Linked DNA regions of Prochlorococcus marinus str. MIT 9515. Each later gene encodes a partner of the first gene's protein in a complex. Links are inferred from orthologs where the notes say so. Each region holds a gene or a part of one and is shown on either strand. Other genes may lie near its edges. The genes, in order: carB and carA.

Region 1 (15,833 bases):
TAATCGTCATTATCAAGTTAAAGCCTATGGAGGAAAATTTGATAAAAGATGGGTAGATCTATTTCCGACCAAAAATAAAAAAGATATTATTAGGATTTCATGGAAAACTTTAAAATCAACTTGGATTAGTGGTTGGTCTAGACTACCAAAAGATTTATGATTAATTGTTCATAAAACTTTCAAAAAGAAATTTTTTACCCTATTTCTCTCTATCTTCTCAAGATTAAAAACTTATTTAAAAAATTATATGTATCTAATTTTTTTTGCAAATAAAATTATGGACTAATTTTTTGTAAAAATTCATACTTTAAAAAATTTTTCTATCTTTTATTATTCATTCAGAAATTAATTTAAGATGACGTCAGAACCGACAAACAAATTTCCTAATAAAAAAATTATAAAATCTGCAAATTTTGAAGCAAAAGAACAATTTACTAAATCTGCATTGGAAAATCTAAAAACTGAAAGGGAAAGAATTGTTAATTCTTTAAAAAAATCCGGTGAAATTGATTAATAAAAGGGATATATTTCCCAATTATTTTTTTATTCTACAGAACAAATAATTATTTCTTATTATATTTTTAAAACAAAAAACCTAAAATGGATAAAATTTCTTTAGCTAATGCTCATTTACCTCAACTTATAGGATTAGTATTAATGTCGATTGGTTACACACTTGGGAATAGGTTTTATCTTCCAGTAGTTGACAAAAAATAAGAATTTCAATAAAAATTAAATTTTTTTATTTAAATTTAAATATATATATATTCGAAATTGACATTTTCGTAACATATTAGTATCAGAAATTCCATTTTTAAGTAAATTTTCCCCTTAATTATTACATTATTTAATATATGTGTTACATTAGATAACAATTGGGTTATTAAAGATGACAAGACATAGAGAGCTAGAAAAGGAAAAATTTTTAGCCGAACATTTTAATGTATGTCCCTTAAGAGTTGTTACCATACTCTCTATTGGAGATTATATTACAACTGGTCAAAATCTTTTCATGGATAATTTAGACCGATGAGCCCACTTACTGGATTCATAATTGTTCTAGTAGCTATAACTTTTCAGTTTACTTTATACACAATAAAAAGATTACAAGAGCCCTTAGAACCAAATTTAACTACAACTCAAACATCCATCAAAATGAACAATTCTAAAAGAAGTTATTGGAAAAATGCTGAAATAACAAACGGTAGATTAGCTATGGTGGGACTTTTAGCATTAGTCGTAAATTATGGTTTTTTTGGTTGGATAATTCCAGGATTTATTTAAAAATTATTATATCAACAACATTTAATTAGAATTTATCACTTATTCTATTAATACGTTTGGAAAATATTTTAATGATACTAATTTTCAGCATAACTATTAATAAATTTTTAAAATCTTTAATGGAATTTATATCACTCAAAAATATAAATTAAAGCTAATGCTTTTATTTCAGTTAAGGTGAAATGTATAAAATTTCCTTATATTGGTTGTGAAAAAATACATAGCTCTTAAATTAAAGTTATTTAATTTATTCATCATTAGGCAATAATAAGTTAAAATAAGGATCATCTAAAGTATTCATAAATATTGACTGATTTTTGAGCTTTATATATTTTTTAAAAAATAAAATCTTTTTTAGTTAATTAGAATATTAAATTTTGATGAAAATAAAATAAAGATTTTCAATAACAAAAGTCAGCATATATCCCTACCTGCTGACTTTCATGACGATATAATTTTAAAAATTTATGCTGGCAATCTACAATCAATTTCTATTATTCCTTCATCCATTTGACGACCAATTTTCAAAACTAATGCCATATCTAATCTTGAAAAATCTGATTGATGATTTGTAATCCAATCCAATTCAGATAAAGTTATTACCCCTGAAGTATTAACTTTTAGGAAAAGTAATCCCAAATTCATTTTACTAAATCAGTTGTTTTTTTCCCTTTAGCAATCATAACTACTGGGACTAAGAGATATGTAAAGAATGAGATTAAGAAAATGTCTAAGTTCATTTTAAAAAATTCCAGGGATGATCCAGCCAAAAAGGCCGTAGTTTACTACTAATGCTAAGAATCCCATCATCGCCATTCTTCCATTAGTTCTCTCGGCATTTTGCCAATAGTTAGTTGTTGTTTTTTCCATTTTTGTTTCTGTTTGTTTAGTTAGAGTTTGTATTTAAACGAAACCGGGAATAATTTGACCTGTAGTTAGATATGCACCAACTGCAGCTATAAGACCGATCATTGCGAATCTCCCGTTAAGAGTTTCTGCAACAACCTTTTCCTTCTCGATTGTTTTTGTTTTTGTTTTTGTTTTTGTTTCTGTATTAGTCATTTGATTTTTGTTTGAATAGATTAAATTTTCTTCTTGAAATTGTTTAGCTAAATAAGCAACGAGTAGAGCAGTTAAAGATACAATGAAAATCAAAAAATCTGCTAAGGGGCTCATTAGAAAATACCAGGAATGATTTGGCCTGTTGATACGTATGCGCCTAATAGTGCTACGAAACCAATCATTGCCCAACGTCCATTAACTTTTTCAGCATTTTGAGGGTAACTATCGTAAGAAACCGTCTCGTCGATATAAGGACGTGTTTCTGATGGAAACATGTTTTGTCTTCCGCCAGACTCAGTTGTGGTGTATGAAGAGTTTGACATTAGAACCATCCAGGAATAATTTGACCTGTTGTTACATATGCTCCAACTGCTGCAACGAAACCGAGCATTGCTGCCCAACCGTTAAATCTTTCTGCTTCTGGTGTCATAATTAAAAATTGATTATGTAAAGTAATATAACACAACTATTAATTATTGTAAAGATATTTGCTTAATTACTTGTTTTGACATTATATATGTTACGTTTATGTAGCAATATTGTTTATTTAATGTGTATTGATAAATTTACTTTAGTAAGGCAGGAATTAAGTGAAAGTGAAAAAACGGTATTACAGCATTTTTGAAAGTAGTGAGTTATCCAGTGATCGATAATCCAAGTTATCCTTGAATCTTTTCAATAAAGAAATTATTTGAAAGCGATGGAGAAATGAAACTTTAATTATCTACATTAACCACATTTATAAAAAAAATTTAAGAAAGGCCTATCTTTTCAACCAATATTTAAAAAGATGGTAGGCCTTTTAGATAGTTTTTTTAAGATTAATCGCGATAAGTTTTTAGTCATAAATAACAATTTATCCTACTCTTTCTTGTTGCACCCTCTTTAGGTTCTTCAGTCCTGATGTTTGACGCTACTAATAACTAATAGCCTCTTTGTTTAGCTAGGAGATCTTGCTCTAGGAAATTATTCATTTGGAACTCTATTTCTACAGTTCTTTGTGTGTTTTTCTTAGGAGCATCACGCTTAGCGTAGGGAATTACTGTGTTGGATTGAAAATAGCTCTTGATGACAAGTTACTATGGTTATTCCGTACAAAGAATCAGTTGCATTACTTGAAGTTTTTAAAACGTTCATCAAAGTTATAACTTTTTTCCTGTTTTAATTGTTCTCTTATTTTATTATTGTTTTGCTTGATCTTTAATCTTATTCAACAATGAAAAATTAAATTCATGTTTAGTGATTAAAATTAATTTACATTTGAATATCTTTGGAAATGATTAAATATATTATTTCAATATAAAAGTAGAGGAAATGTTGTTATGACCCAAAAAAACAGTTAACCACCATTGCAGTAACGAACAGCTTCTGATTGCATATCGCCCATTTTTTCAACTCTTTCTGCTACGCATTCATTAAAAACTTTTGATTCTTTTTTTACTGAACAGAATCCAAATGCTATTGCGGCTAAAGCAACTGCAGAAATAACTGTTGAGCCTAGCTGAATTACACCGTATGCAAGCATAGCTTTATTTTTTCCGCCACACTTATTAGTATCTTTTTTTTCTTCTGACATTTTTGTTATATATTTACCTTATTTTAGATGATTTAAAAGTTTTTTGGGTTTTATCTTGGTAAACAACGTCGATATTAATCCGAGAGATATGAAGAGAAGAATGCGTCGATCGATCAAAGTCAACGGAACTAGAAATTACAAATAATTTATAAAAAATTTAATTATATTTATAAATTATTATCTGCATATTTCAGTAAAAGTAATATAAAAAAGATGTAAGCCTAGGCAAAGCATAATGGGAGAACAGCAAATGAGAATAGAAAAATGTATGATTCACTCTTCTTAGGGCCTAGAGAGATAGCTTGGGAGCAGCATGTAATAAGGGTTGAAGATTAGGGGACCTTAGGAAATATTTTTATCTCGCTTTCTAACTACAAGACTTAAAACTCTTTATATATTTTAAAATTAAATTGTTAATCCTCTATCCGTACATGGGAGTACTTCAAACCGTACATTTTTTATTAGACGGTTTTTTAATCTAACTAGTTAGAACTAATAAGCAAAAGAAATAAGTTCAAATGTCTTCAACACCTATTAAATCTTGTAAAAAATATTTACTGAGTTATAAAGATTCATCAAATAGTACACATCAAATAGGTTTCTATGCCCGTGATGCATATGATTGCCTACTGCTTGCAAGAGAATTTAATACTTACATCCATGATCATCCAAGATCTGTAATCAGAATCCAACAAAAATTATGAGTTAATTATGAATTTCAAAAGATCACCATTCTAAATTCAAGACATTAAATTGAGAGATCTTGATCGTGCTAAAGAATACCCAACTCTTAAGGATTTAATGATAGAAAAGGTTTTGTCTTCTGACTTTGCTGATTACTGGGATAAGGAATGTCAAGACAATCCCTCTCACCCACATTGCTTGATCTACGAAGATTAGTAATTATTGCTTGGTTGGTACACCAATATTATTGCTATAAATTAAATAGATGCTTTTTATAAATGCCATTAGACGTTTTTCTAATAAATATGTGTGTTGTGGTTATGTGTTTACTTGTCAGAAGAGAGATCAAACTTAGGAAAAACAGATAATGTATGAAGTCACAAAATTTTAAAGAGTATTATATTCCAAATATCCAAGCAATCACTATACTTTTAATGTTTCTGTTATGTCTGTGGTTGCCTTTGGCACTAAGATTTTTGTTACTAATTTAGTCAAACAGTTTGTATCTGAAATTGAATTCTCAAATTTTAAGCTTGTTGTTAAATATAGCTTTCAGAATTTATAGTATTTTTTATTTAGTAATTGATAATGTTTCTTTTTTCTTCAATTTTTCGTATTCCAAGTGCAGAATACCCAAGCACCAAAAATCCTTTTGTAACTCTAATTAGAAGTCTTACCTCTGAAGGTTTATGTCCCTTCATCTCCAAGAACCATTCCTGCCAAGAAGTGTTCTTCCCTTTTGTATTCTGTCTTTAAAAGGTATCTATAAAATCAGGTAGATCCTTCCATTCCTTTAAAAAGGTTAGGTTTAAAACTCGGTAATGATTTCTATATTTTTGCAATTTATGTCCAATTATATTTTTTATTTTAAATTCTAAGACTGAGATAATTATATAGAAATCCTCTAAATCATTTCGCTCATAAAAATTTATGTTATGAGCTATTGCTGTCATTTTTCTTGAATAGAAATGAGATGTTGCATCTAATTAGGTCTTACCTCTTGATCGATCAAAATAAATATAGTCACTAAAAAAGCAGCTTTAAAGCTGCTTCTAATTGGTGGCGGGGAGAAGATTTGAACTTCCGACCTTCGGGTTATGAGCCCGACGAGCTACCAGACTGCTCTACCCCGCGATATATATCTAGCATACATCTGAAAGGGTTCTTTTTTTTCTTTTTTTAGGATTCTTGGAAATTTAGTTGACCTTTTACTTTTATTTGCACACCTTCAGATAGTTTTAAGATCTTGTCCTCTATGTCTTGTATTCTTAATTCAGAAATCCATCCTAGTTGTTTTAATAAATGTAAGCCCACAGCTTGTTTCGCTCTTTTTGAACCATCTTCTACTTTTATAGCTAAACCCATTCCTTCATTTACTTTGCAAAGGCATTGGATTCCCTCTGCACCTCCTTTACTTATAACTTGCCCATGTGAGGCCTGTATTACTTCCGTATCGAATCTGTTTTGGCCACTTATCATTGTTGGATGAGTTGTCATAGCTCTACTTATTTGCTCTAACTCAGCGTTGACCGAACTACTTAAAAGTGAATATAGTTTTGCCATTTCTATTAACTTCATATAAAGAGTAGGAGCACCGCAGTCATCTCTTTCTGCATAAATTTCCTCTAGTGGAACTTCAAGAAATTCTGATATTTTTCTGAATATTTCTACTTGAAGAGGATGATCTCCCTTTAAATAACTTTCTAAAGGCCAATTTAATTTTTTACATGTTGCGAGAAAGGCTGCATGCTTACCTGAACAATTATGTTCTAATGGACTTTTTATTTTTAAAGGGCATTTAAGACTATGTATATCTATATCGTATTCCCATAAGATTTTGAAAGCTTCTCTTATGTGTGATATGGATCCACTATGAGATCCACATGATAGTGCTATTGACTTTGATGAATTTTTAATTTTTGATGAAGCACCACTACTTACAAATGGAATTGCTTGAAAAGGTTTTAATGCTGATCTTATAAAGCTTTTATATTCTGGATTGCCCGCACACATCAAAACCCTACCTTTTTTATCACTTATTACAGCATGTACCAAGTGAATTGATTCAAGTTTTGAACCTCTTATTAGGAGCACTTCTAAAGGAGGATTATTAGATGTATATAAATTTTTAAAATTAGAACTCATCTTAAATATTTTTGTATTGGAAGAGCAAAATTCCAAGTAAAGCAAAAATTATAATGAGAGATAAAATTTGAATTAAATTTTTTAAAATTGGTTTTACTTCTAATGATGCTATTAATGATTCTTTCTCCTTTAAATTAATTGGTTTGATCCATATTTGTCCGTCATACCAACCTGATTCTTCATATTCTACTTTCTCAGAAGTTAATCTTTTGAATATATGATTCCAGCCAAGATATAACCTAATAGAGAAGAGAAAAGGTATGGACAAACTACAAAAAAAGCTCAATAAAATGTATCTTATTGTGGCAGTTTGAAAATATACACTACCTGAAGAAATAATAACGAATAATAGAAAAGTACCTACCCAAAATAAAAGTAAAATAAATAAAAAAGTTTTTTTGGATTTTGGCAATGAAAATATTCTAGATTTTGATAATTCAATAAATTCATTTGTTGGTTGTTGGTCTTTAGGAACAGGACAATTAGATTCGTTCATCAATATTAATTAAGGAAATTTCAAGTTATCTCCATTGCTCCAAAAAGATTCAAGGTCATAAAACTTTCTTATTTCAGGTTGAAAAATATTGATTATTAAATCACCATAATCAAGTAGAGCCCATTTTGCCTCATTAACTCCCTCTTTTCTAATTGGTTCGATATTTGCATTTTCTCTCAATTCCATCTCAACAGAGTTAGTAATCGATCTAACTTGAACATCTGAAAGGCCTTCAGCAATAAGTATCCATTCACTAATGTACGAAACTTTATTAATGTTAATCAATCTTATCTCTTTGGCCTTTTTTTCATCACAAGCTTTTGCTGCCATTAAAACTAAAAATTTACTGTCCATAAACGTTTTCGCTTGATACTGATTTGCTTGAACCTTCTTGTTGTGATAGTTCTGATCTTGCTTTTTCTGCGCTTTTTCTTAGTGCTTCTAATCTATCTTCAAAAAAACTTCTTTTTTTCTTCTTTCTGGTTTTTTCTATTAACTCTTTTAATGCTCCTCCAAGACTTTTATATGCATTAGGTACACTATAACCAAACCTACATGCAAGGTCTATCGCTCTTTCATCTGCAAAAATAGCATCTTGTAGTTTTTTTTCTGAATTATTTTTTATATAAAGCCTATATCCTGCAAAACCAGATAAACCTAAGGCAAGTAGTAAAAGTAATCCATCTTGTACCCATAGTTCGCCAATAGCTCCACCAAGTCCTATTGCTAAAGCTGCCATTTCCCAACCATCTCTAGGAATAGCATCGTTCTGAATCTTTCCTACTTCATGCCAAAATAATAAGTTTCTATGATCTATTGCATAATTATCCCATTCTTCTAAATCTATTTGAATTTCAACCTCGTCGCGACCAATTTCCTCCAATGTAATTAAGGGCGGATCTATAGCGGCGGCAGCTTCGATAAAAACCCAACTTTCATTCTCAGGAGGCAACAAACTTTTTAGTCGCTGAAGTTCGCTCATATAAAATATTTTTATTACCAATACTATAGAAACAAATGTTTCTTTTCAAGTAAGTTGATTAACATCTGATGATTTGTAAGTAGCATACGGTAAATGAAGTTATCAAATTATGCCTCAAAGAGGTGATCTTAAACGAATTCTTATTCTTGGTTCAGGTCCAATTGTTATTGGACAAGCATGTGAATTTGATTATTCAGGTACTCAGGCATGTAAAGCTTTACGAAAAGCTGGCTATGAAATTATTTTAATTAATTCTAATCCAGCATCCATAATGACCGATCCTGATATTGCAAACAAAACATATATTGAGCCTTTAACTCCTGAAATTGTTTCTCAAATAATTTTAAAAGAAAAACCTGATGCAATACTTCCAACTATGGGTGGTCAGACAGCCCTTAATCTAGCTGTAAAACTCTCTGAATCTAATTTCTTGAAGAATAATAATGTTGAATTAATAGGAGCAGATTTAAAAGCTATTAATAAGGCTGAAGATAGAAAACTATTTAAAGAATCGATGGAAAAAATTAATGTAAATGTTTGTCCTTCTGGTATTGCTTCTGATTTAGTTGAAGCGATGAAAGTTTCTAAGCAAATAAATTCATATCCATTAATTATTAGGCCCGCTTTTACTTTAGGAGGAGTAGGAGGAGGTATAGCATATAACCTTGAAGAATTTAATGATCTTTGTAAATCTGGTTTAGATGAAAGTCCTAGTAATCAAATATTGATTGAAAAATCTTTAATCGGTTGGAAGGAATTTGAATTAGAAGTTATGAGAGATACCTCTGATAACGTAGTGATAATTTGCAGTATTGAAAATTTGGACCCTATGGGAGTTCACACTGGCGATTCGATTACAGTAGCTCCTGCTCAAACATTAACTGATAAAGAATATCAGAGACTCAGAGATTTATCATTAAAAATTATTAGAGAAGTAGGTGTTGAAACAGGGGGGAGTAATATCCAATTTGCTGTAAATCCCAATAATGGTGATGTGATAGTTATTGAGATGAATCCGAGGGTAAGTAGATCTTCTGCATTAGCTAGTAAAGCTACAGGTTTTCCAATAGCTAAAATTGCAGCTTTATTATCGGTGGGATACACTCTGGATGAAATTATTAATGATATTACTAAAAAAACCCCTGCATGTTTTGAACCGTCGATTGATTATGTAGTAACCAAAGTTCCAAGATTTGCTTTTGAAAAATTTAAAGGTTCTTCAAATATTTTGAATACGGCAATGAAGTCTGTTGGAGAAACAATGGCAATTGGTCGTTCATTTGAAGAATCATTTCAAAAAGCATTGAGATCTTTGGAAATTGGAATTTTTGGTTGGGAATGCGATTCTATTGAAGATTTCAATAATGAAAATGATTTAAAAAATAATTTAAGAAATCCCACTGCTGAAAGAATTTTAATAGTAAAAAAAGCAATGGAAGCTGGTAAGAGTGATAGTTATATCAACGAAATAACCAATATAGATTTATGGTTTCTTGAGAAGTTACGAAATATTTTTAATTTTCAGAACCAATTTTTGAAAGAGAAAAATCTTAATGAAATTGATAGAGATTTAATGTTAAGGGCTAAGCAAATTGGTTTTTCAGATCAACAGATTGCAAAATTAACTGACTCTGATTTTTTTGAAGTAAGAAACTATCGAAAAAAATTAAATATCCTACCACTTTATAAAACAGTGGATACTTGTTCGGCTGAGTTTTCATCAGAAACTCCCTATCATTACTCAACTTATGAAGAATCTTTTTCTGAGAGTAATTTACATTTTTCTGACAATGAATCATATTCAAATAAAGCCAATCCTGCAAAAAAAATCATGATATTAGGAGGTGGACCTAATAGAATTGGTCAAGGGATTGAATTTGATTACTGTTGTTGCCATGCCTCATATCAATCTTCAAGTAATGGATATCAAACCATTATGGTTAATAGCAATCCTGAAACTGTTTCAACTGATTATGATACTAGCGATATTTTATATTTTGAACCTGTTACTTTTGAAGATATTCTAAATATAATTGAGGCTGAAAATCCATATGGATTGATAGTCCAATTTGGAGGCCAAACTCCCTTGAAATTATCGTTACCTCTATCAAATTGGTTGAAATCCAAAGAGGGTCTAAAATGTAATTCAAAAATTCTTGGAACTTCCCCCCTCTCAATTGATATTGCCGAAGATAGAGAAGAGTTTACAAAAATCCTTAAAGACTTAAATATTAGACAACCTCTCAATGGAATAGCGCGCACTCAAGAGGAAGCATTATCAGTTTCACAAAATATAGGCTTCCCTCTGGTGGTTAGGCCTTCTTATGTTTTGGGAGGAAGAGCTATGGAAATAGTTAAAGACAAAATTGAATTATCAAGGTATATATCTGAGGCTGTTAAAGTTTCCCCAGATCATCCAATCCTTTTGGATCAATATTTAAGTAATGCAATAGAGATTGATGTTGATGCATTGTGTGATGAAAATGGTTCTGTCGTAATAGCAGGACTTATGGAACATGTAGAACCTGCTGGGATCCATTCCGGTGATTCAGCCTGTTGCCTACCTTCTATTTCATTATCACAACTTACATTAGAAACTGTAAAAGAATGGACAAAATTAATTGCAAATAGATTAAACGTTGTTGGCTTAATTAATTTACAATTTGCAGTTACAAATATAAATCATCAAGAAAATGAACTATATATTCTTGAGGCTAATCCACGAGCATCTAGAACAATTCCTTTTGTTTCTAAAGCTATTGGTAAGCCTGTTGCGAAATTAGCAACTCAATTAATGCAAGGAAGTTCTTTAAAGGATATAAATTATACTGAAGAGATAATTCCAAAATATCAAGCTGTAAAAGAAGCTGTTTTACCTTTTAAAAGGTTTCCTGGCTCGGATACTTTGCTTGGCCCTGAGATGCGTTCTACTGGCGAAGTTATGGGCTTGGCTGAGGACTTCGGTTTAGCTTATGCAAAATCAGAATTAGCATCAGGGAATGGAGTCCCTTCTGAGGGAGTTGCTTTTTTATCTACAAATGATTTAGATAAAGATAAATTAGAGGAGATCGCCAGAGAACTAATAGTTTTAGGTTTTAAATTAATTGCAACAAAAGGTACTGCAAGCTATTTATTAAATTTAGGTATTGAGGTAGATGAGGTTTTGAAAGTTCATGAAGGAAGGCCCAATATTGAAGATTTAATTCGTTCTGGTCTTATCCAATTAGTTATAAACACGCCTATTGGTTCTCAAGCATTTCATGATGATGCTTATCTCAGGCGTGCAGCCTTAGAATATAATATTCCAACATTTACAACTATTCCAGGGGCAAAAGCAGCTTTACAAGCAATTAAATCTTTGCGTATAAATAAAATTGATACACTATCACTTCAAGAAATTCATAAAGATTAGAAACTATTAATATTTCTAAGTTTTTCTCTTAATTGATTAGCTAGAGAGTTTCTACCAATGGATAATAATTTAAGGGTGTCGTCATACATTTTTAATTGAGTTTCAGCAATTTGTAATCCTCTAATTAATTCTTTTGTATCGTCAGGTAACTCATTTACATTATATTTTTTGCCCTCAAATGTTAATACTGGATTATTATCAATGTTTCTTTCAGTCATAATTTTTGATTTTAATAAATTAAATATAGTCAGGATATCTTAATCAACTGTTTTTCACATAATTCTTTATAAATGCCATCCTTATTTAAAAGATCAATATGTTTCCCACTATCGATAATTTTACCTTTATCAAAAACCACTATTTTATCTGCTCCCTGAGTCGTAGATAATCTGTGAGCAATAATAATCACAGTTCTATTATTCATAGCTTGATTTAACCCTTTTTGAACTTCTGCTTCTGATTCTGCATCTAGGGCACTAGTAGCCTCATCCAATAAAAGTATAGATGGATTTCCTAATATTGCCCTAGCAATCGCAATTCTTTGAATCTGGCCTCCTGACAAGTTTGTACTTCTTTCGCTTATTTTAGTTTCATATTTACTTGGAAGTTTTTGAATAAATTTATGTGCATTTGCAATCTTGGCTGACTTGATTACATCTTCTTCACTGAAATCTCTCCCCATTTTTATTACTTCCATAATTCGTCCGGAGAATAAAAAAGGTTGTTGTTGAACTAAAGCTATATGAGTCCTTAAATCAATAGAGCTTATAGATTTTATTTCTTTATCATCTATTAAAATCTTGCCTTTACTAGGAGTGATGAATTTTAGGATTAAATTCATCATTGTACTTTTACCAGCTCCTGAAGATCCAACGAATGCAATTACCTGTCCTTTTGAGATTTCCAAAGTTATATCTTTTAAAACTTGATTGTTCTTTTTATATTCAAAACAAACTTTTTTGAATTCAATTTTTCCTTCTATTTTTGATATATTTTTTAAAAATTTATCATCCTGTTCTAGCGGTTCCAAATTTATCTTTCTTAATCTTTTTAAAGAAGCCTCCGCTTGCTTGTATTCATTAAAGTTAGTGCTAATATGGCTGATTGGGTCTATAAGCATTAGAATTGCTGCAAAAAAACTGCTGAATTCTTCGCTAGTTAATAGACCTTGGTTAATTCTTAATGCTCCTATACCTAAAATTGCCAATATTCCAAAAGCTTCAATAAAACCTACAATTGGATGTTGGAACGCTAGTAACTTAAGTGTTTTATATTTTGCTTTTTTATTATTTCTCAATCTTTTATTAAATCTTCCCTTAATCCAATTTTCTGCTGCAAATGCTCTTATCGTTGAAATCCCATTTATAGACTCTCCTATTAAACCGGCTAAATCGCTTGTTGATTCTTGACTTTTCTCGGCAGCTATTAAAACTCTTTTCCCAAAGCTATTTACAGAAATAACAATTATCGGTGCAATAATTAAAGTAGATAATGATAATGACCAATCTAAATAAAACATATAAATAGTTACGGCTAGTAATTGCAGAACACATGGCAATGTATCTTGAAAAGATTTATAAATCACTTCACTGACTCTGTCAGCATCTTCTGTAAGCCTGTATGTAATATCACCAGCAGAGATATTATTAATAAAGTTCATTTTAATTTTTTGAATATTACTAAATAATTTTTGTCTCATTACTTCACTTATTTCCAGTGAAGGCTCAGCAATATATACATCTTGACCAAATTGGGCTATTTTTTGAATCAAGAAAATAACAAGAGTACTGAGTATTATATTCGAAACACTTTTAAGATCCCCTGCGCCTATTGCGGGTATTAATTTTCCTGCTACAAAAGCTAATATTGGCCAACATACTACATAAACAATCATGCATACAAACCCTTTAAGAAATCTATTAATATAGGGAGTGATTGGTGGAATTAATCGCAAAATATTCTGTTAATGTATTTCTTTTACTTTATCAACAGCTGAGGTTTTATAAAACAATGAAATTAGATCAATTTTTAAAATGGCATAACTTTGTTTCTTCTGGGGGCGAAGCAAAAATCTTTATAAAATCTGGTCAGGTTAAAGTTAATGGAGAAATAGAAACAAAACGAGGAAGAAAATTAGTCAAAGGAGATAAAGTTATGTTTCTAAAAAATGAATTAATTTTTGAATAATTAGCCTATTAGCTGCAAGTTATATTAGTATTATTTTCTTGGACAATATATTTTGAGAAAATCTGTAATCGCCGGTAATTGGAAGATGCACATGACTTGTGCTGAAACAAAAAATTATTTGGAGGAATTTATTCCTCTTATAAAAGACCTTCCTAATGATAGGAAGATTGTTATTGCCCCTCCATTTACAGCAATTTCAACTTTTTCGAGTTACTCTAACTTTGATTATTTAGATATTGCAAGCCAAAACATTCACTGGGAAGATCAAGGTGCTTTCACAGCAGAAATTTCTCCAAAAATGCTTATTGAACACAATGTTAAATATGCAATTGTTGGACATAGTGAACCTAGGAAATATTTCAGTGAAAGTGATGAACAAATTAATAAGAGAGCAGTATTTGCTCAATCAAGTGGTCTCACTCCAATAGTCTGTGTTGGTGAAACTCTTGAACAAAGAGAAAGAGGAGAAGCTAATAGAGTCATCACAAGACAAGTTGAACAAGGATTGGAGAATACTGATCCATCTAATCTCATAATTGCTTATGAACCTATATGGGCGATTGGTACCGGTAAAACTTGTGAAGCAAGTGATGCCAATAAAATATGTGCTTTGATAAGGGAGTTAATAGGTTTTGATGATGTAATTATTCAATATGGAGGTTCTGTTAAGCCTAATAATATTGACGAGATTATGTCGATGAGCGATATTAATGGAGTATTGGTAGGGGGCTCTTCTCTAGATCCAATTAGTTTTTCAAGAATTGCAAATTACGAATAATAATTATCCTTGGCCTGATTATTGGGGACGAAAAACTTCAATAATGGGGATTATAAATTTAACTCCCGATTCATTTAGTGATGGAGGTGAATTTTGCTCAACTGAAAAAGTTTTAGAACAAGTAAATAATTTTGTATCTAATGGAGTAGATGTTATAGATCTTGGTGCTCAAAGTACCAGACCTGGTGCTTTAGAAATTGGAGCAAAAAAAGAATCAAAAATTTTAATACCTTATTTAAAAAAAATTAGAAGCCAATTTCCCAGTATTCTCATATCTATTGATACATTTAATTCTGAAGTTGCTCATGACGCTCTCCTAAATGGAGCTGACTGGATTAACGATGTCACTGGAGGTAGGAGAGATGAGGAGATATTAGATGTTGTTTCAGAATTTAATTGCCCTTTTGTAATTACTCATAGTAGAGGAAATAGCCAAAACATGAATAATTTGACAAATTATGATGATTTAATAAGGAATATAATAGATTCTCTTGAAAATTTGAGCAATATAGCAACAAGTAAAAATGTTCCTAAAGATAAAATAATTTGGGATCCTGGTATGGGATTTTCAAAAGATACTAATCAAAACTTAGAAATTTTAAGAAATATTGATGCCTTCAAAAATTATGGGTTCCCTCTTTTGATTGGTGCTTCTAGAAAAAGATTTATTGGAGATATACTTGAGGAAGATAATCCAAAGGAAAGAGACATAGGAACTCTTGCTATTAGTTGTTTTTGTTCTCAAAAAAACTTACATCTTGTAAGGGTTCATAATGTAAAAATAAATTATCAAGTTTTAAAAGTCTCAGATCAAATTTTTAGGTAAAAAATATTAAAATTTATTCTTTAACTCCTTCAATTTTATCTTCTACCTCTTGATAAAGTTCTTTTAATTGTTCAATATTTTCATCTGATGTTTCCCAATAACCTCGCCCATTAACTTCTAATAATGTACCTACAATTCTTCTGAAACTATTAGGATTTAAATCCATAAGCCTCTTCCTCATTTCTTCATCATTGATGAATGTTTCATTAGTTTCTTCGTAAACGAAGTTATCTACCTGGCCGCTTGTTGCACTCCATCCAAGTGTGTAGTTTAGTCTATTAGAAAGTTCTCTAACCCCTTCATATCCTGATTTAAGCATCCCCTCATACCATTTTGGATTTAAAAGTTTTGTTCTTGAATCAAGTCTAATAGTCTCGCCTAGTGTCCTAACTTGAGCATTA
Region 2 (14,847 bases), 130 kb from region 1 along the record:
GCACTCAAGAAATACTCAAATAATCAAAATATTAAAGTTATTGGTCTGGGAGATTCTCCTAATGATTTACCTTTATTATTGAATTCTGATTACAAGATTGTTATTCCTGGCCCTAAAGGTCCAAACATAAAATTATTAGAAAAATTAAAAGATCATGAATTTACTCTAGCAAGTTATCCAAATGGATTTGGTTGGAAAAGTGAAATAAATAAGTTAATAAATAAATTAATATTGATTAAGTAATGAAAGATTTAAATATTGAATTTCCATTAGATAATTTTGAAAAATTAATTTTTCAAATTGGATGGAGTTCTTTGGATGAATGGTTTGATTTTTGGAAGCTTAAGAAAGAGATGCTTTCTATTGATGATTTTTGGGATGAAAATGTAAATGATGATTGGATTTGGGGATTGGCTTTACCTCTTTTGTCACAAGCATATAAATTAAATTTAGAATCTCATGAACGTAAAATTATTGGAATTTCAGCTCTTCCTGGGACTGGTAAAACAACCCTAGGTAAATGGTTGGAGACTATATCTTTAAAACTAAATTTTAAGATATCTGTTATTTCAATTGATGATTTTTATCTACCTTCTGAAGAAATGGCATTGGCTATTAAGAATAATCCATGGAATGTTTCGCGTGGTTTCCCAGGCAGCCACTCTATTGATTTAATGAAAGAGAAAATACTAAGATGGAAAACTGATGGGAAATTAAATGTACCTGTTTTTGATAAATCTTTAAGAAAAGGTTTAGGGGATAGATCTTATTGGAGAGAGGAGAAACCTGATTTGTTAATAATAGAGGGATGGTTCTTAGGTGTGAAACCTTTTTCTGAAGACTCTCATAGTTTAGAAATAATCACACCACCATTAAGTCCACATGAATCTTCTTATAGATATAAAATCCAAAATAATTTAATCAATTACTTAGATATTTGGAATATGATTGATCAAATTTGGCATTTAAAACCTTTGAAATTTGAATTTATGAATGAATGGAAATCTAATCAAGAAAAAAGTATGTTTGTTAAAAAAGGAAGTTCATTAAAAGAGAACAGATTAAATGATTTTATTCGGATGTTAAATGTTTCTATTCCACATCAAAGTTTTGATCTTATAAGTTCGGATGTCTTATTGTTGATTAATCAAGAGAGAAAATTAATAAATGTTGGATTAAATTAATATTCCTCAAAATATTATTTATTCAGTATCCTTTTTATAACTTTTTTTGTTTTAATTAATTTTTTTTTAATAATCTTTAGATAGTTGACTTCTTTTGCAAAGTTTAAGACTCAAAATGCTGTATTTTTAAGGTTTAAAGGTCTCTTGAAATAATCTCGTAAAAGAATTATAACCTTACTTTTAAGACTCCTCATAATACATTATTAAGACTGGAGGTAATGAATTTTATGGCTATAAAATAAATGAAATAATTAGAATTTAATCTGAAAATGAAAGCAAATCTGTAGTTGTGTAATTTATTTAATTTTAAATTGTCTTCGAGTCAGAATTTTTAATTAACGGGGTTATTTTTATTGATATTATCAAAGTGTATATTTTGTTTATTATAATGACACAACTTGCTTCTTTTGCTATCGGAGGATTTGTCCCCTCAGCCGCTATCGCCGGAGTTTTATTATTAATCGGTCTCGGAGCGTTTTTTTATCTTGGATTAAAAGGACCAACAGATTATTAATAACAAAAAAATTTTAAACAATCTTATTTACGATGGACCTTACCGCTGTACTTTTTATAATTAGTTTGCCTTTTGTATTATTAACTGCATATTTTGGGACAAAAAATGACTTTTACGAAAGTGAGAATTATAAAGGTGACGGTTGTGCTCATGATGTGAAAAGATAACTTAATTAGAAATACCGCTACATATGCGCGTCCATTAATTATTAAATTGCCAGAATTGTTGGTAAATCTTTCTTGGATTTTGCATGTCTAAATATTTTCCATAAAAATTGGCTTGTTAATCCCAAGACCTTAGGACTTCCTCCGAATCCTTTTTTCTAAATTCTAATATTAATTAATAATTAGATTTAACAAAGTCGGCTTATATAAAAAGATTTAGGAAGAAAAAGTAATTTTATAGCAAATTTTTTAATGATATTTCTAACTTAACTTGTCTTATGAGAATATAAATTGTAATTTCTTTAATTGATATTATTATTAGAAGAATGTCTTAAATTAAAAAATATTGGATTTTTTAAAATTTATTTTTTATGGAATAATTCAAGGATTAACGGAATTTATACCTGTAAGTAGTACTGCTCATTTAAAGATTATATCTCAATTATTCGGTGTAAAAGATCCTGGCTCTTCATTGTCTGCAATTATACAAATCGGAAGTGTTCTTGCAATATTTTGGTATTTTAGAAAATATATTTTTAATACTATTAATTCAAATTCAAAAATACTTAGACCTTCTTTTTTTTCAAATAAAATATATAAATCTATCTTTATAGGAACAATTCCAATTGTTTTAATTGGTGGTATTGTAAAACTTTTTGTTACTGATTTCTCTAATTCCTTCTTCCGTTCAAATTTTTCTATAGCAGTAGTGTCTATATTAATGTCTTTAATTATGTTTTTAGCAGATATTTCGACTAATAAATTTATTAATTTAAGTAATCATAAATATCGCAATAGTTTATTTATCGGAATTTCGCAAGCGTTTGCAATTATTCCAGGCGTGTCCCGTTCTGGAGCTACTATTTCTATGGCACTCTTATCTGGTTGGGATAGGAAAGATGCCGCAAAATTTTCTTTTCTCTTGGGCATTCCTTCGATCTCGTTGGCAGCTTTTGTTGAGTTTATTACTTCGATAAATGAATTCTCAACATTTCCATTTCTTCCTCTTTTTGTTGGTTTAATCACAACCTTCTTCTCTTCTTTATTAGCTATTGATTTCTTATTAAAATATGTTTCCTCTAATGGACTCAAAATATTTATTTACTATAGGTTGGTTTTTGGGATATTAATTATTTTAAATTTATAACTAGTAATAATAAAAATATTAAACTGCTTGTATGTTAGTGTTTTGAATATTGTTTTAAGAATGGATTTTTTTATATCATATCAACTTGGTGAGGTTGAAGTTTCTAATCTTACTATAATAATATGTGCAATTTTTTCTTCATTTACTTTCATTGCTGTTGGAATAAGCTCTTATAAGCTGTATAAATCTTTAATAAATAATGATGATTCTGCAACTTAATCGGAACGGCGGGATTTGAACCCACGACCCCCACTACCCCAAAGTGGTGCGCTACCAAACTGCGCTACGCCCCGTAACAATACTATAAATATAAATGACTCTCATTTGTTAATCTCTATAGGTTTATTATTAGATCTCAATACACATTTATCTATGTCCCAATTAAAATTATCCCAGATTTCTTTCGGTAGTCTGTAATTGCTGCCATTAAAATTTCCCAACTTTACTTTAGTTGGTGATGCTGAACAATATTGCCTACTTCCCTCTACAGCTAAATATTGCTGGTGATATTCTTCTGCATAATAATAAGTGTCAATCATTTTTATCTCTGTTTCGATTTCCCCGAAATTATTAGCTGTAAGCTCTTTTTGATAAGCTTCTTTGCTTAAGTTAATTATGTCTTTACTATTTTTATTTGTGTAGTAAATTGTTGATCTATATTGAGTTCCCATATCATTACCTTGTCTATTTTTTTGAGTTGGATCATGACATTCCCAAAACATTTTTAATAAATCACTTATATCTAACTCATTGATATTCCAAACCACCTTAACCACTTCTGCATGACCAGTAATACCTGAACATACTTCATAGTATGTAGGGTTTTTCTTCTCTCCTCCCGCATAACCTACTGAAGTTGTAACGATTCCAGGAAGTTTCCAAAAACATTTTTCAGCCCCCCAGAAACACCCGCATCCAAATATTATTGAATCCTCTTGAGAATTAGGTTCCTCTCTTATGTTTGTATTTAGTATTCTATGGAGGAAATTATTTTTATTTTCCGAAATTGTTTCGTTTTTATTCATGATTTTTTTTAGGAATTTAAACATTTTAATATCAGTATAATTTTATTTAACTAACTATTTTATTGGTAGCTATTTCTCTTTCCCAAAGTTTTTTATATAGTCCTTTTCTTTTTATCAAATCTTTGTGGATCCCCTCTTGCACTATTTCACCTTTATCCATTACAAGGACCCTGTCACAGGTAGCTGCTACAGATAATTGGTGACTAATCATTAATATTGTTTTGCTTTTGTTTTCTCTCATCTCCTCAATAATTTTAGCAGCAGTTTTATTGTCCACACTTGCTAAAGCATCATCCAAGACCACAACAGAAGCATCAACTAAAAGTGCCCTACCTAAAGCTGTTCTTTGGCGTTGCCCACCGCTAAGTGTAATGCCTCTTTCCCCAACTATTGTCTTAAAACCTTCAGGAAAACTATTAATGTCATCAATTAATCCGGCATTTACCGCGCTTTTTTTAACTCTTAATTTGGAAGCTGTTGGTTCTCCAAATTTTAAATTTTCTGAAATTGTAGATGTAAACAAAAATGCTTCTTGGGGAACGATAGAAATGTGTTTTCTTAAATCTGTTAATTTAATATCCTTGATGTCAACACTATCTAAAAATAATTGTCCATCTGGAACTTCAATAGTTCTACCTAATGATTTTGTTAAGGTGGTTTTCCCACATCCAACTGGTCCAACTATTGCGACAAGTTCTCCCGGTTTAATTTTAAAATTTAATCCATTCAATGAGTTGAATTTTGAATCCTCATATCTTATTTTTAAATCTTTTGCTTCAATAAATCCATTTACTTTTTTCTTTATGAATTTGGCTTTTGGTTTATCTACAATTTTTGGAGTGTTTTGAAATATCTCTTCAACTCTATCAATACTAACTTGTCCCAATTGAAAAGTATTTAATGTAAATCCTAATAGAGCTGTTGGAAATACAAGTCTTTCGACAAATAATATTAAGGCAACTAATCCTCCAATAGTGATGAATCCATTTTCAAGTTGAGAGGTCCCTAGACCTAAAAGTATAAGTAGTGAAATGGAAGATATGCCTTGTAAAAGTGGGAATAATGTACTTGCTGTTCTTGCAAGTTTTATTGCTGAGTCTCGATAAATTCTATTGTAATTATTGAATTCTTTCTTCTCAACATCTTCTTGGGCATATATTTTAATAGCGCTTATGCCTGATAAATCTTCTTGTATTAAATCGCTTAGTTTAGAGAGTGATTCTTGCTGTATTTTTCGTTGACTCACCATCCTCCCTCCAAATAAACTTACCATTACTAAAATCAATGGAAATATCATTAATGCGGAAACTGTTAAAGTTTTATTAATCGATAACATTGAAGGAATTGTTAGAGAATAAGCAAGAACGATATTGCAAAGACTTAAAACTGTAAAACCTAAAAGTCTCCTAATGTTTTCAACATCACTGGTTGCTCTGCTAATAAGATCTCCACTGCCTTTTTTTTGAATCCAATCTGGATCTTGAGTTATTAAATGATCAAATAATTTTTGACGAAGATTAACTTCAACTTTTCTTCCAATTCCAAAAACAATCTGCCTAGAAAATAATCTTATGAGACCCATACAGGTAGCAAGAAACATTAGCCATAATGATTTAGAAATAATGAAATTTGGAGAAAATCCATCTTTCAATTGATCAATTATGTTTTTGACTTCTAATGGAATTAAAACACTTAAAATGTTTACTGCTAAAAGAGCTATGCCTCCATATAAAAACTCTTTCTTATACGGTTTAAGATACTTTATTATTACTTTTAATTTAAGATTCTTCATTTAATATTTCCCATATGATTAAGATAATGTTTCATTTTAGAATATGTGAGCTAGTTTTATTAATGATTTGGTTTTTATTATGAGCAATGAACAAACTCATCCATTACATGCAACTGATAAAAAGATTATAGATTCACTTATAAGTAAACAGATGCCAGAAGATATCGATTTAATTAATTTAGCTAGATTAATTAATCGTTATGATAACTTTCCTGGTGAAATTGAGATTAAGGATGATATCAATAAAACACTAAAATTTTGGAATATTACAAAGGATATACTTTTTTCTAAGACTAAGAAATTATGGTCAAATAACTTTAGACCTTCAAATACCACTAAAGATCTAGTCGGTTCAGGTTTTGATACCTCTAATTGAACACTTAATCATTATTTAATAATAAATGTCTAATAAAAAAAATTCAGAAATTCTAGATCAATTACTTTTTGGACATAACCTTGATGATGAAACTTCAAGAGTTTTGATGAAAAGGTGGTTAAATAATGAAATATTAGATGTTCAAACAGGAGCCTTTTTAAGTGCATTAAGAGCTAAAGGCGCCACAGGTATGGAATTGTCTTGTATGGCAGAAGAGCTCTTGAACGCTTGTAAACTGCCTATTGATAGGCCGGATTTGTTTATGGTTGATACTTGTGGTACTGGCGGTGATGGTTCAAATACATTTAATATCTCTACAGCTGTTGCCTTTGTTGCCTCTGCCTGTGGTGTAAATATAGCAAAACATGGAAATAAAAGTGCCAGTGGAAAAGTTGGTTCTGCAGATGTTTTGTCTAATCTTGGGATTAATTTAAATTCTTCTTTAGATAAAGTAATTTCTGCAATAGATGATATTGGGATAACTTTTTTATTTGCTCCTATTTGGCATAAATCATTGATTAAATTAGCTCCCTTACGAAAAGCGCTTGGTATCAGAACAATCTTTAATCAATTAGGCCCATTAGTAAATCCATTAAGACCTAATGCACAAGTTTTAGGCGTTGCTTCTGAAGATCTTCTTACTCCTATGGCTTCTGCTTTAAATAAAATGGGAATGGATAGAGCAATAGTTGTTCATGGCTATGGAGGCCTTGATGAGGCTTCATTAGAAGGCGATAATAAAATTATCTTTGTAGATAATGGTCAGCTAAAACATTCAATACTCAATGTTTCTGATTTTAATTTTCAAAATACCTCAAATAATGATTTGATCGTATCAAATAATCAATCTTATGAAAATATATTGGAATCTGTTTTGAAGGGTTCCGGTCAAAAAGCTCATATTGATGTTGTGGCTTTAAATACTTCATTAGTTCTTTGGGTGGCGGGTATTGAAAAGGATATTGAAAAAGGGTTTGAAAAAGCTTTGTTTTCTATGAGTAAAGCAAAACCGTGGGATAAATTTTTAAGTTTGAAAGCTTATCTTGAGACATAAGAAACATTTTTTTAATTAATGAATCATCCTTTTAAGAAAAATGCAAAACTTGTTTTAAGTAACGGGACTACTTTTTCTGGTTATTCATTTGGTGCCGTCGGTACAACTCTAGGCGAAATTGTTTTTAATACTGGTATGACTGGTTATCAAGAAGTAATAACGGATCCAAGTTATTTTGGTCAAATACTAACATTTACATATCCTGAGATAGGAAATACAGGAATTAATTTCGAAGATTCTGAATCAGACAACTGTGTTAAAGGATTAATAGTTCGTAATTACTCAAATAATAATAGTAATTGGAGATCCCAAATAAGCCTAAATCAGTGGCTGATTGATAATAATATTATTGGACTTTATGGAGTTGATACGAGAGCACTTGTCAAAATTTTAAGATCTAACGGTTCGATGAATGGTCTTATAACTTCAGAAAATAATAATTTAGATAGTTGTCTTAAGCTTATTTCTAATGCTCCGGATATGAATGGTTTAAATTTATCAAGAGAAGTTTCAACAAAGAATAATTATTTTTGGAAAGAGACCACTAAGACAAGTTTTGATATAAGAAAAAAGGATATTGGTACAAAAAATAAATTAAAAATTGTGGCAATTGATTTTGGTATCAAAAAATCAATTCTTAATAGATTAGTTTCACATGGATGTGAGGTATTGGTATTGCCTTCACATTCTTCTTTTGAAGATGTTTTAGGCAATAATCCTGATGGGATATTTTTTTCGAATGGTCCAGGTGATCCTTCTACTGTTCTTGATGGGATTAATTTAGCTAAATCACTAATAAATTATGGAAAAATTCCTATGTTTGGAATTTGTCTTGGTCATCAAATTTTTGGTTTGGCATTAGGAGGGGAAACATATAAATTACCTTTTGGACATCGTGGTTTAAATCATCCCTGTGGGATGAATAATAATGTTGAAATAACGAGTCAGAATCATGGTTTTGCCATAGATCCAAATTCCTTATCAAATGAAATTGTTGAAATAACTCATCTTAACCTTAATGATAAAACTGTCGCTGGATTGAAACTTAAAAATAAGCCTATATTTAGTGTTCAATATCACCCAGAGGCAAGCCCGGGACCTCACGACTCAGATTATTTATTTGAAAATTTTGTTTCTCTAATGTTAGAAAGATGTTGACATGTTGATTCTTTTTGATTTGATAATTACATTTAATAAATTTATTTTCCTTGGAGGGATTAAATCATAGAAGATTTCCAAAAGCTAACTGTTTCCTTAAGAGGGAATATTGAAGTAAAGACAAATATTATTGTTTTTACTTTTAAAGGGCAATTAGATGCATTTTCTGAAAAGCAATTTAAAACTTTTATTACTAATACCCTAAAAAACGATCCTCAACCATTTGTAATTGACTTAAGCAAAATTGATTTCCTTGACTCATCAGGTTTAGGTGCACTTGTTCAAACTTCCAAGGAATGCAAAAAACTTAAAATTGGTTTTTCGGTGGTTGGAAATTCTAGAGTTGCTCAAACTATTAAATTAGTACGATTAGGAGACTTTCTTCATTTGAAGGCTACAGTTGAAGATGCATTAATTTATTTGAAGAATTGAATTATTGGATAAAAAATCTTACACCTTACGGTTCTCCTGATGAGATAGGTGTTATTCAACTTGCTTGGCTTGGGGATTCTGTATGGGAGTTACATCAAAGATTACGTCATGTACATATACCTTTAAAGTCTAAAGAACTCCATCTTTCAGTTGTAAATGAAGTTAAAGCTCAAGCTCAATCAAAATCATTGGATGATATAGAACATTTGTTAAACTCTTTTGAAATTAATTTAGTAAGGCGAGCTAGAAATAAAACAAAGAGATTTCCAAAGTCCTCAGATCCTGTTGTTTATTCAAGAGCCACCGGTTTTGAAACTTTAATTGGTTGGTTGTTTTTAAAGGACCCTAAAAGATTGTCTAAAATTTTTGAATACCTAGAGTGTATATAACTTAATAAAACTATGAAAAATTTTTCTAAAAATAATTATTCAAGAAAAAATAATGATAAATATTCAAGAAGATCACAATCTAAAAATCGAGAAAAATCTAATGATTTTAAAGGTGAAAGATTTAACTCAATTAAAAATAATACTTTTGAAAGAACTAATTTAAAAAAAAGTGATGATTTCAAAGGTAATGAATATAATATTTTAAGATCAAAAGCAAAATCTAGAAATAATTTCATTCAACCCAAAAGAAAAATTTCTACAAATAATACAAAAGCAGAAAAGTATGCTGAAAATAGTTCCAAAAATTTATTAATAAATACCAATGTCAAAACTTTTGATGATTGGATATGGGGTAAGCATTCAGTATTTGCGACATTAAATACTGAAAGACCAATTAACAGAATTTGGTGTACTTCAGAAATATTTTCGTCAGAAAAATTTTTTTTGTTATTAAAGGATCTAAAATCTAAAGGTGTTTTAGTTGAAGAAGTATCTTGGTCACGACTTTCCCAATTAACATCCGGTGCCGTTCATCAAGGAGTTGCGTTGCAGTTAGCAACTTCTCAAACTTTATCTTTAGATAAATTGATTGGTATAACTAAAAGTAAGTCTAATAATCCTATTTTTGTAGCATTAGATGGCATAACTGATCCTCATAATTTAGGAGCAATTATTAGATCTGCAGAAGCTTTTGATTGTAAAGGTATAATAATTCCTCAAAGAAGATCTGCAGGATTAACTGGAACTGTTGCAAAAGTTGCTGCTGGAGCATTAGAACATATACCTGTAAGTAGAGTTGTGAATCTAAATAGAGCAATAGATGAATTAAAGAAAAATGGTTTTCTAATTGTTGGATTATCAGGGGATGGGCAAATTCCTATTTCTAAATTTGATCAAAAGGCACCAATTGTAGTAGTTGTTGGAGCTGAAAATAAAGGAATATCTTTGCTCACGCAAAAAAAATGTGATTACTTGCTTAAGATACCTCTTAGAGGCAAAACTTCTAGTTTAAATGCTTCTGTAGCAGCAGCTATTTCCTTATGTTATTTGTCAAATATTTAGTGTGACTAAACACGAAAAATTTAAAATCAGGATGAATTTATATCGTTATTTCAATATATTTATCCATTTGACTATTATTTATTGAATAATTACTCAAAAATTGTATACAATTTGACAAGAACTTATAGTCTTAAACAGAAGGCTAATTAAATTGATTAGAAATTTTGGTAACAAACTTGGTTTGGCGTGGTGGGCTAAAGTTGAAACAGTAACTCCTGCTGCAACTTATTGGTACGGACCATTTCTAACAAAACGTAGTTTAAATAAAAATTTAAAAAAATTCCTTAATGATCTTTCTGATGAGGGTTCAATAGATATTCAACATAGTATTATTAGATGTAAAAGAGAAGAACCATTAACTGTTTGATAATTAAATTAATCTCAAAAACTCTATCTTGATATGAACTTTAATTCTTTTCGAAAGGAAATTAAAAGTGGAAATGCCTCAGTTAAGGAGTTAATTAATGAATTTTTTTTGAAAATTGATTCATTAGATCCAAAAATAAATGCCTATACTTGCTTAACAAAAGAAATAGCGAACTCTCAATCTGAACAAATAGATAAATTAATTAGTAATAATGAACAATTACCGCCTCTTGCAGGAATACCCATTGCGATAAAAGATAATATTTGTACTAAAGGAGTAGTAACCTCTTGTTCAAGTAAAATGCTTCAAGACTTTGTTTCTCCATACGAGTCTACTGTCTCAGGTAAATTATGGTCATCGGGTGGTATTTTTCTTGGAAAAACTAATCTTGATGAATTCGCAATGGGCAGTTCTACAGAGACTTCCGTATTTGGTACAACTTCAAACCCTTGGGATACAAAAAGAGTTCCAGGAGGTAGTTCTGGGGGTAGCGCTGCTTCAGTAGCTGCTGGTTTATGTGCAGCCTCTATTGGTTCTGATACTGGGGGATCTATCAGACAGCCTGCATCTTTTTGTGGTGTAGTGGGTTTGAAACCCACCTATGGAAGAGTCAGTAGATGGGGATTAATTGCTTTTGCAAGCTCTCTAGATCAAATTGGTCCAATTACAAATACTGTTTCTGATGCAGCTGAAATACTATATTCCATGTCCGGAAAGGATCCTCTTGATTCTACTTGCCTTGATAAACCAGTACCAAATTATTTATCTGATTTGGATAAATCTATTAAAGGTTTAAAAATTGGAATTATTGAAGAATGCTTTAATCATCCTGGACTTGATCAAGAAGTCAAATTATCTGTTTTATCAGCTGTAGATAGACTCAAATCTCTGGGTGCTGAAATTCATGATGTAAAATGTCCAAGATTTAATGATGGAATAGCAACTTATTATGTAATAGCTCCATGTGAGGCCTCTGCTAATTTGGCAAGATATGATGGAGTTAAATATGGATATAGATCAGATGGAGATACTAATTTAGTAGAAATGATCTCTAAAAGTAGAGCAGAAGGCTTTGGAAATGAAGTACAAAGAAGAATTTTGATTGGTACGTATGCTTTATCTGCCGGATATAGTGATGCTTATTATAAGAAAGCTCAGAGAGTAAGAACTTTAATTAGAAAGGATTTTGATAGTGCTTTTGATAAGGTAGATGTTTTATTAACCCCTACATGCCCTACTACTGCATTCTTGAAAGGTGATTTTATAAACGATCCTTTATCTATGTATTTGTCAGATCTTTTAACTGTTCCAGCTAATCTTGCAGGGCTACCAGCAATTAGTATTCCATGTGGATTTGATAAAAAAGGCTTACCTATTGGTCTTCAATTAATCGGGAATGTTTTGGAGGAGCATCGAATATTAAACGTCGCAAATATATTTGAAAAGGATGCTGACGTCATGAAGAGAAAACCTAGTATTGAAATTTGAATTAATAATTAATTTGTGTGAGTTAAACATAGAAATTTTTAAAATATTCTCTATCTTGTAAATATAAATTGTTTAAATATGGGATTCGTTCCACTTCATAATCACAGCGATTACAGTCTTCTAGATGGAGCAAGTCAAGTTTCGAAAATAGTTGATAGGGCATCAGAACTTGGAATGGAGTCAATTGCCTTAACTGATCATGGAGTAATGTATGGAGTTCTTGACTTAGTTAAAAAATGCAAAGACAAAGGTATAAAACCAATTATTGGTAATGAAATGTATATCATTAATGGTTCTATTGACGATCCTCAACCAAAGAAGGAAAAAAGATACCATTTGGTGGTTTTAGCAAAAAATCATGAAGGCTATAAGAATCTTGTTAAATTAACGACAATTAGCCATCTTAATGGGATGAGGGGTCGAGGTATTTTTTCTAGACCATGTATTGATAAATCTCTTTTAGAAAAATACAAAGATGGTCTTATTATTTCAACAGCATGTTTAGGTGGAGAAATACCTCAAGCAATATTAAAAGGAAGGATAGATGTAGCTGAAAATATTGCATGTTGGTATAAAAATTTATTAGGAGAGGATTTTTATTTAGAAATACAAGATCATGGCTCCATGGAAGACAGGATTGTGAATGTTGAAATGATTAGAATTGGTAAAAAATATCAAATTAAAGTTATTGCTACTAATGATGCTCATTACATTTCGAATATGGATGTTGAAGCACATGATGCATTACTTTGTGTCCTTACAGGAAAATTAATAAGTGATGAAAAGAGATTGAGGTATACAGGAACAGAATATATTAAAAGTGAGATTGAAATGCTTAGACTTTTTAATGATCATATTGATAATGAATCTATTAAAGAAGCTATTAATAATACGGTTGAGGTTTCTCAAAAGATTGAAGTTTTTGATTTGTTTGGAACCTATAGAATGCCTAAATTTCCATTAAAAGAAGAGAAGGATTCTTTATCCTTTTTGACAAAAATATCTAAGGAGGGTCTTTTAAAACGACTTAATAAAGCTAATTTAGATGAAGTTGATGAGATTTATACCAAAAGATTATCCTCAGAATTAAAAATAATCAATGACATGGGCTTCCCAGATTATTTTCTAGTCGTTTGGGACTATATAAAATTTGCTAGAGATAATTCAATACCTGTTGGTCCTGGGAGAGGATCTGCTGCAGGTTCATTGGTTGCATTTTCTCTTCAAATTACAAATATTGATCCTGTTAAACATGGATTGTTATTTGAGAGATTCTTAAACCCGGCAAGAAAGTCAATGCCTGATATTGATACAGATTTTTGTATAGATAGGAGAAGCGAAGTTATTGATTATGTAACTAATAGATATGGCGAAGATAAAGTGGCTCAAATAATTACCTTTAACAAAATGACATCTAAAGCTGTACTCAAGGATGTTGCCAGAGTTCTAGATATCCCTTATGGGGAATCTGACAAGTTGGCAAAGTTAATACCAGTTGTAAGAGGAAAACCATATAAGCTCAATGAAATGATTGATAAAAAATCTCCCAGTCCTGAATTCAGAGATAAATATTTAAAAGATAGTAAGGTAAAAAGATGGGTTGACTTAGCATTAAGAATAGAGGGAACTAATAAAACATATGGTGTGCACGCTGCGGGTGTTGTAATAGCATCAGAGTCTTTAGATATGCTTGTCCCTCTTCAAAGGAATAATGAAGGACAAATAATCACTCAATATTCAATGGATGACATTGAATCGCTAGGATTATTGAAAATGGACTTTTTAGGTCTTAAAAATCTTACGATGATTGATAAGACAATTTCTTTAATAGAGTCCTCCACGGGACAAAAAATCAATGTTGATGAATTACCTCCAAATGATAATAAAACTTTTGATCTTATTGGAAGAGGAGATTTGGAAGGCATCTTTCAACTAGAATCCTCCGGGATGAAACAAGTTGTCAAAGACTTTAAGCCAAATTCTCTTGAAGATATCTCCTCAATTTTAGCCTTATATAGACCAGGACCTCTTGATGCTGGTCTCATACCAAAGTTTATCAATAGAAAAAATGGGAGTGAAAAAATAGATTTTCCTCATCCTTTAATTAAATCAATTCTTACTGAAACTTATGGAATAATGGTTTATCAAGAGCAAATTATGAAAATTGCTCAAGATTTGGCAGGCTATTCTCTTGGTGATGCTGACTTATTACGCAGAGCAATGGGTAAAAAGAAAGTATCTGAGATGGTTAAACATCGCAATATATTTATTGAGGGAGCTTGTAAGAAAGGGGTAGATAAAAAAATTGCTAATGATCTTTTTGATCAGATGGTTCTATTCGCTGAATATTGTTTTAATAAAAGTCATTCCACTGCATATGGAGCAGTTACTTATCAAACTGCTTTTTTAAAAGCTCATTATCCAGTAGCTTATATGGCTTCTTTACTAAGTGTTAATGCTGGTTCAAGCGACAAAATGCAGAGGTATATTTCTAATTGTTATTCAATGGGAATAGAAGTCATTTCTCCAAGTATTAATTCATCTGGAATTGACTTTACTGTTAAAAAGGATCAAATATTATTTGGGTTATCTGCTATTAAAAATCTAGGAGATTCTGCCATAAAAAATATAATAGAGAATCGTAACAAACTAGGAAATTTTAAATCATTTTCTGATTTATGTGATCGTCTACCTT

The links.
Region 2: the proteins of carB (region 1) and carA are in contact, whole or in part, in a solved structure (PDB 1KEE), measured with the Escherichia coli proteins. The link is inferred for Prochlorococcus marinus str. MIT 9515 from one-to-one orthologs.

What each region holds. Positions count from the first base shown.
Region 1 is NC_008817.1:791,037-806,869, forward strand. Bases 7,949-11,841 are described here. They hold carB (carbamoyl-phosphate synthase large subunit), read left to right. Parts: upstream 7,949-8,338; coding sequence 8,339-11,641; downstream 11,642-11,841. Other genes in these bases: P9515_RS04410 (DUF3318 domain-containing protein), read right to left, coding at 7,949-8,229; P9515_RS04420 (DUF6447 family protein), read right to left, coding at 11,638-11,841. In the rest of the region: P9515_RS04340 (TIGR02450 family Trp-rich protein), read left to right, coding at 1-160; P9515_RS09665 (hypothetical protein), read left to right, coding at 356-514; P9515_RS09670 (hypothetical protein), read left to right, coding at 890-1,033; P9515_RS09410 (chlorophyll a/b-binding protein), read left to right, coding at 1,030-1,284; P9515_RS04350 (hypothetical protein), read right to left, coding at 1,750-1,929; P9515_RS04360 (chlorophyll a/b-binding protein), read right to left, coding at 2,188-2,460; P9515_RS04365 (high light inducible protein), read right to left, coding at 2,460-2,669; P9515_RS04370 (high light inducible protein), read right to left, coding at 2,669-2,776; P9515_RS04375 (hypothetical protein), read right to left, coding at 3,686-3,922; P9515_RS09320 (hypothetical protein), read left to right, coding at 4,441-4,626; P9515_RS04380 (hypothetical protein), read left to right, coding at 4,676-4,822; P9515_RS10055 (hypothetical protein), read right to left, coding at 5,182-5,307; P9515_RS04395 (asparaginase), read right to left, coding at 5,786-6,751; P9515_RS04400 (CGLD27 family protein), read right to left, coding at 6,753-7,247; rsfS (ribosome silencing factor), read right to left, coding at 7,257-7,601; more of P9515_RS04410, read right to left, coding at 7,591-7,948; and 6 more genes. UniProt on the Escherichia coli protein: Large subunit of the glutamine-dependent carbamoyl phosphate synthetase (CPSase).
Region 2 is NC_008817.1:918,924-933,770, reverse strand. What follows is about bases 6,438-9,344. They hold carA (glutamine-hydrolyzing carbamoyl-phosphate synthase small subunit), read left to right. Parts: upstream 6,438-7,274; coding sequence 7,275-8,414; downstream 8,415-9,344. Other genes in these bases: rlmB (23S rRNA (guanosine(2251)-2'-O)-methyltransferase RlmB), read left to right, coding at 9,248-9,344; P9515_RS05030 (ribonuclease III domain-containing protein), read left to right, coding at 8,843-9,235; P9515_RS05035 (STAS domain-containing protein), read left to right, coding at 8,478-8,846; trpD (anthranilate phosphoribosyltransferase), read left to right, coding at 6,438-7,256. In the rest of the region: mannosyl-3-phosphoglycerate phosphatase-related protein YedP, read left to right, coding at 1-243; P9515_RS05075 (kinase), read left to right, coding at 243-1,184; P9515_RS10060 (hypothetical protein), read left to right, coding at 1,573-1,698; P9515_RS05070 (undecaprenyl-diphosphate phosphatase), read left to right, coding at 2,209-3,009; P9515_RS09705 (hypothetical protein), read left to right, coding at 3,070-3,228; peptide-methionine (S)-S-oxide reductase MsrA, read right to left, coding at 3,330-4,058; P9515_RS05055 (ABC transporter ATP-binding protein), read right to left, coding at 4,081-5,826; P9515_RS05050 (DUF3288 family protein), read left to right, coding at 5,906-6,202; more of trpD, read left to right, coding at 6,228-6,437; more of rlmB, read left to right, coding at 9,345-10,297; P9515_RS05020 (DUF1816 domain-containing protein), read left to right, coding at 10,449-10,664; Asp-tRNA(Asn)/Glu-tRNA(Gln) amidotransferase subunit GatA, read left to right, coding at 10,698-12,152; P9515_RS05010 (DNA polymerase III subunit alpha), read left to right, coding at 12,231-14,847. UniProt on the Escherichia coli protein: Small subunit of the glutamine-dependent carbamoyl phosphate synthetase (CPSase).